Regions from separate parts of the Synechococcus sp. PCC 7336 genome, predicted to be linked through region 3. Evidence: predicted binding sites of a transcription regulator. Region 3 holds the regulator's gene; each other region holds the start of a gene.

Region 1 (4,195 bases), 1.1 Mb from region 3:
TGCGGTACCCTTAGCTGTGGAAAGGCGATCGCCTGCAATAGGCAGCGGTTAAGCTTCTACCGTCCCGACCTCGGGGTTCTCAACCCAATCGCAGTATTTGCTGCCCGCGATGAGGGGATCCCAGGTTCTGGGGTCGACATAGCCCAGATCTTCCAGAATGTCGAACTGACCGTCTGCTCTGTGACGACCCACCAGCACGGGCTTAGTGGTGTGGTGGTTGGGTTGCATGGTGTGGGTGCCGCCAGGGGCGTCAAAGGATACGCCCACCACAGCTTTGAGCACTGCTTCGATATCGAAAGTACCTGCCTTTTCGCAGGCCAGCTTCCACATATTGACACCGACATATCCCTTCTCAATCGGATCGCCCGTAACGCGATCCTGACCGTACTTGGCCTGAAAGGCTGCCACAAATTCCTTGTTCTGAGGTCTGTCTTGAGTTTGGAAATAGTTCCAGACCGCGTACTGACCCACCACGTTCTCAGCGCCGATACCGCGCACGTCGTCCTCGGACAGGCTGGAGGACATCACCGGACAGATCTCGGCGGTGAGCCCTTGAGCTGTGTACTGCTTGAAGAAGCCCACGTTGCTGTCGCCGTTAATGGTGTTCAGCACGCCATCTGCGCCCGAAGCCACAATCTTGGTTACAGCCGTAGCGTAGTCTTGATGTCCTAAGGGCTGATAGTTTTCACCCGCTAGCTCGATGTCAAAACCTTCTGCCTGCAACTCTGCGATCTGGGCTTTGGCAATCTGGTTGGCAGTACGGGGATAAACGTAGTCAGAGGCTTCCAGATAAACCCTCTTCACCCCCAGTTTTTCCACCATGTAGCGCAGTGCGGGCTTCGTCTGCTGATTGGGAACGGCAGGGGTATAGAGAATGTTCTTAGAGCATTCGTTGCCTTCGTACTGCACCGGGTACCAGAGCAAGTGATTGAGACGCTCGAATACCGGCAGCACGGCTTTGCGGCTGGCAGAGGTCCAGCAACCAAACACGGTGGCCACGTTGTCAACCTCGATCAGCTTTTGAGCTTTCTCGGCAAATGTGGGCCAATCTGAAGCGCCGTCTTCGATGATGTACTCAATCTGCTTGCCCAGAACGCCTCCAGCAGCGTTGATTTCTTCTGCTGCCATGACACAAACGTCTTTAATGGAGACTTCGCTGATGGCCATAGTGCCGCTCAGGGAATGAAGAATTCCGATCTTCACAGTCTCTCCCTGCGCATAGGCGGGGAGAGACTTCCGAATCAAAATTTGGGGACCGATCGCCCCTGCAGCAGCTCCAGCCGTCACCGCTGCACCAGCTTTTAAAAATTGACGGCGATTAAATTTAATGGACACCTTTCCCTCTCCTAATCTCAGGTAAACGTACTGACCGCAGCCAGAGAACCTTTGTTCCGTATCAGTCCGCGATAATGCAGAATCAGTCCGCTTCAAAAACGAGTGTTCTTGAAACAGAAACACTTGTCAGCTTAGTCTTTTCTCCTACTGAGTCTTTTCTCCTACGCAGAGAGGATTCGATCGGCAGTATTGCAAACCAAAGCCTCAATCCACAGAAGATTTCTGCGAATCAGACGACGCTCCTGCTAGATGCAAACGCAACTCATTCGACAGATCGCCTGGCCAATCAACAGCCGCATAAAATGGCAGCCAAGTTTTCCTGCAAATACAGAGAAAATTTATACGGTCATATCAAGTTCGCAATTTGACACCTTCTACGAGAAAGTAGAATGAATGTCAGACGTCAATTGTATTCAAGGATACAAAAACTGCGCAAGACTCCAGCAGGCCCGAGTTGATTGATGGATTGTTAACAATGGCTGAGTATGAGCCCACAACAAGTGTATAGGATTTTATTCAAATATCGAGACTCGTTATTCTTATGCTATGTCTGGTTGAGTCCCTCGATGTTCTGTTTGCCTCTCAATTGCCCATAGGGCAAGGACAACTACGGTTGGGGATTGAGATTATTGAGATTTATATCGAAAATAGGATGCAGTCTTGTCAAGGTTCAAAGCAAAAGGATCGGGATTGAGGCTTCTAAGTGTTACGAATTCAAGATATTTATGTGCGAGATTAGCATATTAGGCACTATTTTATTCTGCTCTCGAGATTGTCTGCGATCGCATTGTTCTGCTTAGATTTGCTTGGCTGTCCATACCGGACCAAACAGCTCTTTGACAGTCTGAGGCGAGGGGCAAAGCTATATCGATTCAGGCTTGCAATTCTCGAAATTGTATTAGCGAATACTTTTTTGCGCGATGGTGCCGCTCATACTCACGAACTATGTTGGGATTCAGTTTGAAGCTCAGCACTTTCCAGATATTTACCTCTTTCCAGATATTCACCTAAGCTCTAAGTCAATTTTGTAGATTGAGTCTCTCGGCGTCCCGAGATTTATTTGAGGTGGCGATCGCGCCATCCTTTTACGATTTCCAACTCTGACGAGTGCAATTTCACTGCAGTCAAATGCCTTTTGTTTTACAGGGAGTCACTGATGCCTGAAACGCTATTTAAAGTCGATCTGACCAAACCGATGTCAGAGCAGGAGATGCCCGGTCACAATCGCTGGCACCCCGATATTCCCGCTGTGGCTTCGGTCAATCCCGGAGATGTCTTTCGGATCGAATGCAAAGACTGGACCGATGGCCAGATTGCCGATAGCGATAGCCCCGATGACGTGCGCGATGTGGATTTGACGGTGGTCCACGTGTTGAGTGGCCCCATCTATGTCAACGGGGCCGAACCCGGCGACATTCTGGTGGTTGACCTACTCGATATCGGTGCCCTACAGGGGGACGAGTGGGGTTTTACCGGCATTTTCGCGCGGGAAAATGGCGGCGGCTTTCTGACCGACCACTTCCCCGATGCTGCCAAAGCCATTTGGGATTTGCAGGGGATCTACACCAGTTCTCGACACATCCCAGGCGTTCGGTTTGCCGGAATTACCCACCCCGGATTAATCGGCTGCGCTCCTTCTCACGAGTTACTCGCGACGTGGAATAAACGCGAGAAAACCTTAGTCGACGCTGGCAATCCTGCGGGGCCGCCTTGGAAACCTCAAATCCCGCCGATGGCAGCTCTACCCAATCCCACCAACGCTGTGCTGGGCTCGCTGGCAGGGGCTGAGTTTGACAAAGTGGCGGCTGAAGCGGCTCGCACGGTGCCCCCCCGCGAGCACGGCGGCAACTGCGATATCAAGAACCTGTCGCGCGGATCGCGGATTTACTTCCCCGTCTATGTGGATGGGGCCAAGCTCTCCATGGGAGATATTCACTTCTCGCAAGGGGATGGCGAAATCTCCTTCTGCGGCGCGATCGAAATGTCGGGCTTCATCGATCTCCACGTCGATATTATCAAGGGCGGCATGGAAAAATACGCCATGGTCAACCCCATCTTCAAGCCCGGTCCGGTCGAGCCCCATTATTCCGAATATTTGATTTTTGAAGGGATCTCTGTCGATGAGTTTACCGGACAACAATATTATCTCGACGCTCACGTCTCCTATCGTCGAGCCTGCTTGAATGCGATCGAGTATTTGAAGAAATTCGGCTTCACGGGAGAACAAGCCTACCTATTACTGAGCTGCGCGCCGGTAGAAGGCAGAATTAGCGGTATCGTCGATATCCCGAATGCTTGCTGTACTTTAGCTCTACCCACGGCAATTTTCGATCGCGATATTTTGCCAGTTTGAGGCGATCGCCTCCCGATCGCCCTACTAGCCCTATCTGGAGGTCATGTCCTTGCCACTATACGAATATCGATGCGACTCCTGCGGATCGTTTGATGCTTGGAGGGCGCTCGCCGAGCGCAGCCAACCCCTGTTGTGTTCCTCTTGCGGCGCACCCGCCAAACGCATCTTTTCTGCGCCCACCCTGCTGTCTACTGGATTGTCAGGTATTCGCAGAAGCCATTCAGCCGAGCCTCGTTTAGTGGAGCGATCGCCCGATCGCGAACCCTCGCAGCCCAAAGCTCAGAGTAAAACGAGTGGCAGGCCCTGGATGCTCGATCGCTGCTAGCTCTAGGGCGACAATCCAAACCACAAGTGCAAAGTCTTTAGTGTCTTGCTGGTTGCGGCACCAAATACTTTGGGTATTTTCCTTGGGTTCTTTAGGGGGCTGGGTATCTGAGATATCATGTGGAACGAGGCTGCAAGATTTGTCAGCAGCTTTTAGGTTGCGGATAATGTTCGACTCTGGAG
Region 2 (4,195 bases), 360 kb from region 3:
AAAGTTGGTTTTCAGTGGAGATCCGGAATTTTTAAACCGACACGACTGTTATCTCGGTTTGCTCAACACCTACAAGTTGCGCTTCAAAGCGACTGAAGTCTGCGATATCAACGATCGCTACGGCATGTTGGAGTCCGGCGAGGCGGATGTGTTTGTGGGCTACGAAACCGATCCGCAGCTTGCCAATTCGCGCGAGCTGATTGTGCTTGAGGATAGAGACCCTTTCTTCCCCAGTTACCATGCAGTCCCGATCGCGCGCAGCGAAGCACTCCAGCAAATTGCAGGACTAGAGGACGCACTTCGCGGTCTCGAAGCAATCATCGCAACGCGCGATCTTATCAATGTGGTGTTCGAACTCCACACCCGTGGCTCCGATCCGGCAGTAGCCCGAGACATGGCCAGACGCTATCTCGATCGCTCTCGTCGCCAAAACTAATTTAAGGAACTGCCAGCCAATAGCCCAAGCCCAGCAGCAAACTAGTCCAAAAATGAAAGGCTACAGCGATAAATTTGGCCTCGCTGATCTGGCGGGGAAAGCTGTGATAGCGCAGCATCAGCCGACTGAGGCGCACGGCGGGGGGCAGACTTGCGATCGCCAACAGCGTCCATAGCGGCATCCAGCCCAGAGCGACAAATACGAACAGACTGCCAAAAAAGACCGAGATAATCGCTGCTACGACCCGCGCCCCTGCAGCAGTTCCCATGCGCGCGACCGGCGATCGCTTGCCGGCAGCTAAGTCATCTTCCACCTGATGGAAGTGGGAGCAAAACAGAATCAGGCTGGTGCTGAGGCCGAGCAGGCAGGCGGCAGGCAGACTCGTCCAAGACCAAGTTTGGGTTTGACTGTAATAGACCGCCGCGATCGCCATCGGGCCAAAGGTGAGCCAGCAAATGGGTTCCCCCAATCCCAGATAGCCCAATCGAAAGGGAGGACCTTGGTAGGTATATCCCAGCGCACAGCAGGCTGCGACAATGCCCAATACTGTCCCATCCCGCTGCCACCAGGCGATCGCTACGATTCCCAAGATGCCTGCTGCCAGCAGCAGATTGGCGATCGCCAATACCCCCTTGGCATTTCCCGTCAGATTCACCACCGAATGGGCTTTGTTTTTATCGATGCCAGTTTGGGAATCAAACACGTCATTGCTGAGATTGAGCCAGGCCAAAATGGCGATCGCCGCCGCTAAAAAGATGGCAAAAATGCCCCAATTAATGGCTAAAACCTGAGTTCGAGCGATCGCCGTACCCAGCCAAATCGGCATCATCGCCACGCTGTACATTGGCGGTTTAATCGCGGCCATCCACAGCTTGCGGCGGCGGAGAGAGGAAGGGGTGACAGTCACGGACAATTCGCTCGGGATACCTGGCTCCCTATTGTCCCATTAGCGATCGCCCGTCTATCCACTCAATCGGACGATTCTGGCTCTAAATCCGCTGCGATCGGGGTGCCGGCGGGAGGAATCGTCCAAGTGCGATGCTCGAACGCGATCCGATCGCCAGGAGCGAGTTTCTTGCGGCGGCGGGTTTCTTCGACGCCATTGAGCTGCACGAAACCCTGCTGAATCGCAAACTTCGCCTGACCGCCCGTTGCCACTGCCCCGACCAGCTTGAGAAATTGACCTAATTCCAATCGAGGGGTGGGTTCCACGGCCAATCCACTCTCAATCATAATGATTTGTTGCTATTCGCCCAGACCCATCTCGTTGGCCTCGGCAAAGCGTTCCATAAAGCGCAGGAACCGCTCCCATTCATCATCGCCAGTCATGGAGTAAATGGCTTCAAGCGCTTTAAATTTGCCATCGGTAAACTTCACCCGTACATCCCGCGTCACCATCTTCCCTTCCTCGTCCGACAGGGTCATACCGGGCACCTCGAAGTCTTGGGTACTGGGATCGGCAAATGTGAATATGGCCGAAGCGCGATCGCCAGCTTTGGAGCGCATGACGCGGACATTGCTGGGGACTTCACTGATGCCGGGGGTTAACTCGATTCGCGCCATTTGGAATAACGATTTGTAAAGATTAGCTTTCCTATCATAAGCCACGGACCCTACCGCCCGCTGTTTTGTCGGCAGGCGATCGCCCAAGCTGCGAGGAGACAGCACCGCATGCCAAAAAGAGCTAGCCAGTCGCTTGGGGACCAGCTAGCCTCGATTGCCACAGTCATGGGCTAGCGGGGAACTGCCACTGGCTCGTCAGAGATCAGAGACCGCAAACTGGGAAACAGGAAATGGTTCTCTTCGACATACTGTGCGCCAAACAAGCCTTTTTCAGCCCAGAAAAAGCGATCGACAGTATGCTCGTTACGGCGCACCAGCAGCAATGCCGGTGGCGTAATCTGGTTCTCTTGAATGTGGTTGCGGGCAGCGGTCACGGGTTTTAGATCGCCACTGTCAATACTGAACTGAGGAATGAGTTCGAGAATCTTGCGCCCTTCCTGTCTGCGGCGACTCTTACGCTTCCGTCTTCTAGCCAAAGAAAGCCTCCCGAATTAATGTAACGAATCTTCAAGGTTAAATCGCCCATCACTGTTTTGTGACGTTCGATACATAAACCGCCAGAAGTATAGCGAGTTTAACAAAAAATTGCAATCACTAATTACCACTTCGTGATGTAACTCATTCTTCCCTTAATATTTTTTTTGCTTCTGAGGCCCTAAAAACCGCGAATCAAAGCACCTGAAGGAGGAACAGAGTCTCTCTCTATCTTAAGTTTTGTTGCTGGAATCGGCAAGGTTCGGGCTGCTTTGGGTGCCGCCGCCAGAAACTTGATTACGATAGAGCCACGCGACTCGCGGTCTGCTTGCCTCTCGATTGTCTTTCTGTATCGATCTCATGTGTATTTGCATTCACTGTCACTATGTCGATCGCTGCGAAACTTACCACGCGGTCGAAATGCAACACGAGCAACCCCATCTCACCGATACCCCAAACTTTCTGCCGGAGCAGCCAGAAATTAATGTCAATATCCGCAATGGTGGGAAGGAAATGGAATGGGATGTGGTGGGTTGTGCCAGTTTTGTGGAAGAGCGGGATAAATGGGCCCGCCTGAGGCCGGGAGAGCTAGTACCGACCTAGCATGAATGTTCCGAAACTTTAGCCAAACTAGCGTTTGGGAGATTGGGATGCGGGCTGCAGCAACAGGTATAGATTGGGGGCTTATGCCTCGTTAGTCTCTGAGGTCTGCTCGGGGTCCGTTGCAACTTCGGATGCTTTTCTCTCAAGCTCGTCTTCTTCGGGCTCGGATGACGCACTGGCAGCAGCTCTGGCTGCCCGTTCGGCTTCTTTGCGGGCAGCTTCTCGGGCCTCTGCTTCCTGACGGGCTTTGAGTTCTAGCTCGTATGCTTCCCTCTCTACTTCGTACTGCTTTCGCTTTTTAGCCTCGTCAAACAGTAGCCACACCACTGTCAGCAGCGACACTGCTGCGGTACCGACGACCGAAAGCCAGAATGTATTCAACCCAAACACGATTGCACCATTGAACTTGCAGCTTGTGACGCTGTCAGCACTGTTAGCTTACCGGTTCCCGAGCTCAATTTGGAGATGCCCCACTCCCCTCAGCACGATCCTTGCAAGAGCGGCAGGGAAGGTTGGTACGGAATTGTGTTAAAAATTGTAAAGAACAGATTGAGGCCATTGCTAGGGGAATGCCATGAGTATCTATGACTTCACCGCCAACGCCATCGACGGTACTGAGCAGTCACTGAGCGACTTTCGCGATCGCCTCCTGCTGATTGTCAATGTAGCTAGCAAATGCGGGTTTACCCCTCAATATTCAGGTTTGGAATCCCTCTACGAGCAGTACAAAGACAAGGGCTTAGTCATTCTCGGGTTCCCCTGCAATCAGTTTGGGGCGCAGGAACCCGGCAGCGAGGCAGAGATTCAGCAGTTCTGCTCCACCACTTACGGTGTCTCCTTTCCCCTGTTTGCCAAGGTTGACGTGAATGGCGAGAACGCCCACCCGCTTTACCAGTTCCTCAAGTCCGAGCAGAAGGGCCTGCTGGGAACTGAGGCGATCAAGTGGAACTTCACGAAGTTTCTGGTGGATAAAAATGGTACCGTTTTGAAACGCTACGGTTCAATCGATACCCCCGCGAGTATCGAGGCCGATATTGCTAAATTGCTCGACTAAAAGGGCATAGCCTCCCACTTAACAACTCTTCATTCTTAGGGGTCGCAAGGTTTCTGAGGATGGTT
Region 3 (4,195 bases):
TGCCTTCGCGGGTGCGCTCGCCCACCCCAGAGAACACCGACAGGCCCGAGTGCTGCTGGGCAATGTTATTGATCAACTCCATGATCAAAACCGTTTTGCCGACGCCAGCACCGCCAAACAAACCCGTTTTGCCGCCTTTCTTGTAGGGAGCCAGCAGGTCCACAACCTTAATGCCAGTCTCGAAGATTTCTGGCTTGGTGGACAGTTCGGTGAACTTGGGAGCCTCGCGGTGGATGGGCATGGCTTCCTGATTCTCAACCGGACCCACCTCGTCTACGGGTTCGCCCAAGACGTTAAAGATGCGACCCAAGGTGGGGGGGCCCACCGGCACGGAGATGGGAGCGCCCGTATCGATGACTTCCATGCCGCGTACCAGACCGTCCGTAGAAGACATGGCCACCGCTCGGCAGCGGTTGTCCCCCAGCAGTTGCTGAACTTCAAACGTGACTTTTACCTCAATGCCGCTTTCATTGGTGGCTTCGACTTTGAGGGCGTTATAAATTTCGGGTAGTTTGCCGTTGGGATATTCGGCATCGATAACGGGGCCAATCACCTGAGTGACGTAGCCGATGTTGGTTGCAGTTGTTGTGACCATGCTCGCAATAAGCTCCTGGCAGCGATGTCTGTATCTATCGTCGAATGAAATCTAGAATTGAAGGAAATCTAGAATTGAAGGAAATCTAGAATTGAAGGAAATCTAGAATTGAAGGAAATCTAGAATTGAAGGAAATCTAGAATTGAATGAAGGGGTTGGCTTGAATTGAGTCGGCTTGAGGTTGCGATCGCGACACCGTCACTCGATGTGCGACGCTAAGCACTTTTGCTCACCATTTTCCGCTGACTAGGCTATCACTTGGCCGTGACCTCGGTAAACCGCGATCGCCCAGTCAGAGAGAGGCTGAAAAATTACCCTTGCCACTTGGCGGACATGTGCTCGGCTAAGTCTACAACGCGCTGGGAGTAGCCCCACTCGTTGTCGTACCAAGCCATCAGCTTGACCAAATCGCCATCGAGAACCGTGGTTAGGAGAGAGTCCACCACAGAGGAGCAATGGGCCCGACGGTAGTCGATCGAAACCAAGGGAACTTCCGAATAACCCAAAATACCGGCCAAACCATTCTCAGAGGCTTCTTTGAGGGCACCGTTCACTTCTTCGGCAATGACCTTCTGTTCGGTTTGAACGACCAGATCGACCAAGGAAACATTGGGGGTCGGAACGCGGACTGCCAAGCCCCCCAGCTTCCCCTTAAGCTCGGGCAGCACGAGTGCAACAGCGGTTGCTGCCCCAGTGGTGGTGGGCACAATGCTCAAGGCAGCGGCACGGGCGCGGCGCAGATCGCGGTGGGTGTTATCCAGCAGACGCTGGTCGCCCGTGTAGCTGTGGGTGGTGGTCATAATGCCCCGCACCACGCCGAATTTCTCCAGAATGACCTTAAGGATGGGGGCAAGGCAGTTGGTGGTGCAGCTCGCGTTGCTCACCACAATGTCTCCCACGGGATCGTAATCGTTTTGGTTGACCCCATAAACGTAGGTGGGAACGTCAGACCCCTTGGCAGGAGCAGTAATCATGACTTTCTTGGCACCGGCTTCGACGTGGCGGGCAGCGCCTTTGTAGTTGCGGAAGACGCCAGTGGCTTCGATTACCAGATCGATGCCCATTGCTTTCCAGGGCAGGTTGTTGGGGTTGCGATCGGAAACCACTGTGATGGCTTTGTCATCGAGGAGTAGCTTGCCATCTCGGGCTTCGACATTCACGCCCTCGAGAGGACCGAGGATAGAGTCGTATTTGAGCAGGTGAGCGCTGGTATTAGCATCCCCCGTATCGTTAATGGCAACGATATCGAGGCCGGAGTTTGCTCTCGTCAACCAGCATCGTAAGAAGTTACGACCGATGCGGCCAAATCCGTTAATGGCTACCTTAATCACTGACCCTTTCCTTGCGTTTTTACGAACAGGTGTTGCTGACTAGCACATCATATCGCAATCGTCACGACATCTATAGATTCAATTTAGATTCGAGCTGATTCTGATGTTGGATCTCAGAATCTATGATTTAGCTCCATGTTACTGAGTCTATACCCGAGTGACGATCGCCGACGCCTTTCATTCCTGCCGGACGTCAGTCGAGCAACGCCGGACGTCAGTCGAGCAACGCCGGACGTCAGTCGAACAACGAGGATCATTCTATTCTATTGCGATCGCGCTCCGAGCAAGCGTTTGGTGGGGTCCGTGCTGGCGATCGATCTCCAAGGGAGAGATGGGACGTAGAGAGGATATACTGAGTGGCGACTTATACAAAGCAGGCATCGCCGTTAGAGCCCCCTTTGCGAGCCTCTAGGTAAATCGCTTGCCCAGTTGAATCGGATCGCGAACGGTAATTTTTTTCTTGTGAATAGAAATATAGTTGTGTTTGCGCAAATCGCCCAATAACCGCGTAATGGTGACTCGCGTCGAGCCGATCGCCTCGGCAATTTCTTGGTGGGATAAACGCAAGTCGATGGTGACGCCATCGCTGCTGGGGAGGCCAAAGTCGCGGCAGAGAATGAGCAAGAAACTGACCAAGCGAGAGCCCATATCTCGATGGGCTAAGGTCTCGATCATCATCTCCGTTTCCAAAATCCGAGAAGACAAGCCTTTTAGCAGTAACATCGCCAATTCGGCATTATCTTCTAGCGCCTTTTGTACCTGCTCGATCGGCAGCGACTGTAACTCGACCGTCGTGAATGCCACTGAATGGTAAAAGCGATCGGAATGTTGTCCCGTCAGCAGGGAAAGCACCCCAAAAATACTATTTTCCCGCAATAGTGCTACCGTAATCTCTTCCCCCGATTCGTACACCCGCGAGAGCTTAACTGCCCCTTTCTGGAGAAAATAGACTCGTTCTGCCGGATCGCCCGGAAAGAAAATGGTCTTGCCGCGCTCGTAAGTGTCCACCATTGGCGGATACTGAGTGCCTGCCATTTCCTTAAAAACAGAGGATAGGGGTCTTTCAGGGGCTGCTACCGAATCCAATGGGATCATAATCTCTATCCTCAGTCAGGTGTATTAACTCTCAATGACGAATTGATTCTGTAGACCGATTGGTGCTCGATATTGGCTTTGGATAGAGATCTGTCGCATTCTATTTAATTGGCTGTCAATCCAGTTAAAACTCTAACGCGCTCAATTCGGCAGGTTAAGCTGGCCAATCTGCATGATGGAGCCTTAATTTTTTACATACACTAGAGGCTATCCGCCGTCAGGTTTTGTATCCTAGTGCACATTTTTCTCAAAGATAAACCGATAACAGCTCGATCGCCACCAATTGCCTGGACTCGGCAAGCCCATTTGGGTCAGAATTGCTGCTCGGGATAGAGTCCATAATTGTCTACACCCTTGCGAGTTTCATCGTTGATGTCTGTAATGACCGTCGAACCCGGCACGCTCTATTTGGTGGGAACGCCGATTGGCAATCGCGGCGATGTATCGGATCGCGCCTTACATATTTTGCGCGAGGTGGACTCGATTGCAGCAGAAGATACCCGTCATTCCGGTAGCTTGCTCAAATACTTTGGCATTTCCACCCCATTGCTGAGCTACCACCGCCACAACATTGCCCGCCGCACGCCAGAATTAGTCGCGAAGCTACAGGCGGGAGAGGCGATCGCCCTGGTGACAGATGCTGGCATGCCCGGTATCTCCGATCCGGGGGTGGAGTTGGTGCAAGCCTGTATTGCCGCTGGCATCGCGATCGTGCCCGTGCCCGGTCCCACCGCTCTGATTGTGGCGTTAGTGGCCTCGGGTTTGCCCGCACAGCGATTTGCATTTGAAGGGTTTCTCCCCACTGCGCGCAAGCAGCGGGACGCGATTCTGCAAGAGCTTGCGGAGGAGAGGCGCACGATAGTGTTGTATGAAGCCCCGCACCGCTTGACCCGCACGCTGAAGGATTTACTGGCCTATGTGGAGCCCGATCGCCCCATTGTGGTGGCCCGCGAATTAACGAAACGTTACGAGGAATTTTGGCGGGGAACGGTGGCGTCTGCGCTGGAACAGTTCGCCGAGCGATCGCCTCGGGGTGAGTTCACCTTAGTTTTGGCAGGCGCGCAGCCTAAGCCTGCGGATACGTCGGAATCTGCTTTGCGCGAGCAATTGCGGGAGTTGATAGGGCAGGGTCTATCGCGATCGCAGGCGAGCCGTCAGGTGGCCAAACAGACCG

Evidence for each region. The regulator NtcA, encoded in region 3, controls nitrogen genes in cyanobacteria. The targets are predictions, from matches to a motif close to GTANCNNNNGNTAC.
Region 1: a site for NtcA is predicted at 2,231-2,244, ahead of fmdA (formamidase). Genes of this name have one in related genera too.
Region 2: a site for NtcA is predicted at 2,535-2,548, ahead of SYN7336_RS17260 (DUF3155 domain-containing protein). Genes of this name have one in related genera too.

The regions. Positions count from the first base shown of each region.
Region 1 is NZ_CM001776.1:2,849,792-2,853,986, reverse strand. It holds gene urtA (urea ABC transporter substrate-binding protein) at 49-1,335, opposite strand; gene fmdA (formamidase) at 2,492-3,688, shown strand; gene SYN7336_RS28945 (zinc ribbon domain-containing protein) at 3,732-4,013, shown strand.
Region 2 is NZ_CM001776.1:3,632,531-3,636,725, forward strand. It holds gene SYN7336_RS28210 (glycine betaine ABC transporter substrate-binding protein) at 1-436, shown strand, start outside; gene menA (2-carboxy-1,4-naphthoquinone phytyltransferase) at 438-1,301, opposite strand; gene SYN7336_RS26460 (RNA-binding S4 domain-containing protein) at 1,406-1,648, opposite strand; gene psb28 (photosystem II reaction center protein Psb28) at 1,682-2,104, opposite strand; gene SYN7336_RS17260 (DUF3155 domain-containing protein) at 2,170-2,475, opposite strand; gene SYN7336_RS17265 (Ycf34 family protein) at 2,834-3,076, shown strand; gene SYN7336_RS17270 (hypothetical protein) at 3,158-3,466, opposite strand; gene SYN7336_RS17275 (glutathione peroxidase) at 3,651-4,130, shown strand.
Region 3 is NZ_CM001776.1:3,992,556-3,996,750, forward strand. It holds gene atpD (F0F1 ATP synthase subunit beta) at 1-595, opposite strand, end outside; gene gap (type I glyceraldehyde-3-phosphate dehydrogenase) at 907-1,926, opposite strand; gene SYN7336_RS31205 (hypothetical protein) at 2,062-2,268, shown strand; gene ntcA (global nitrogen regulator NtcA) at 2,335-3,021, opposite strand; gene rsmI (16S rRNA (cytidine(1402)-2'-O)-methyltransferase) at 3,403-4,195, shown strand, end outside.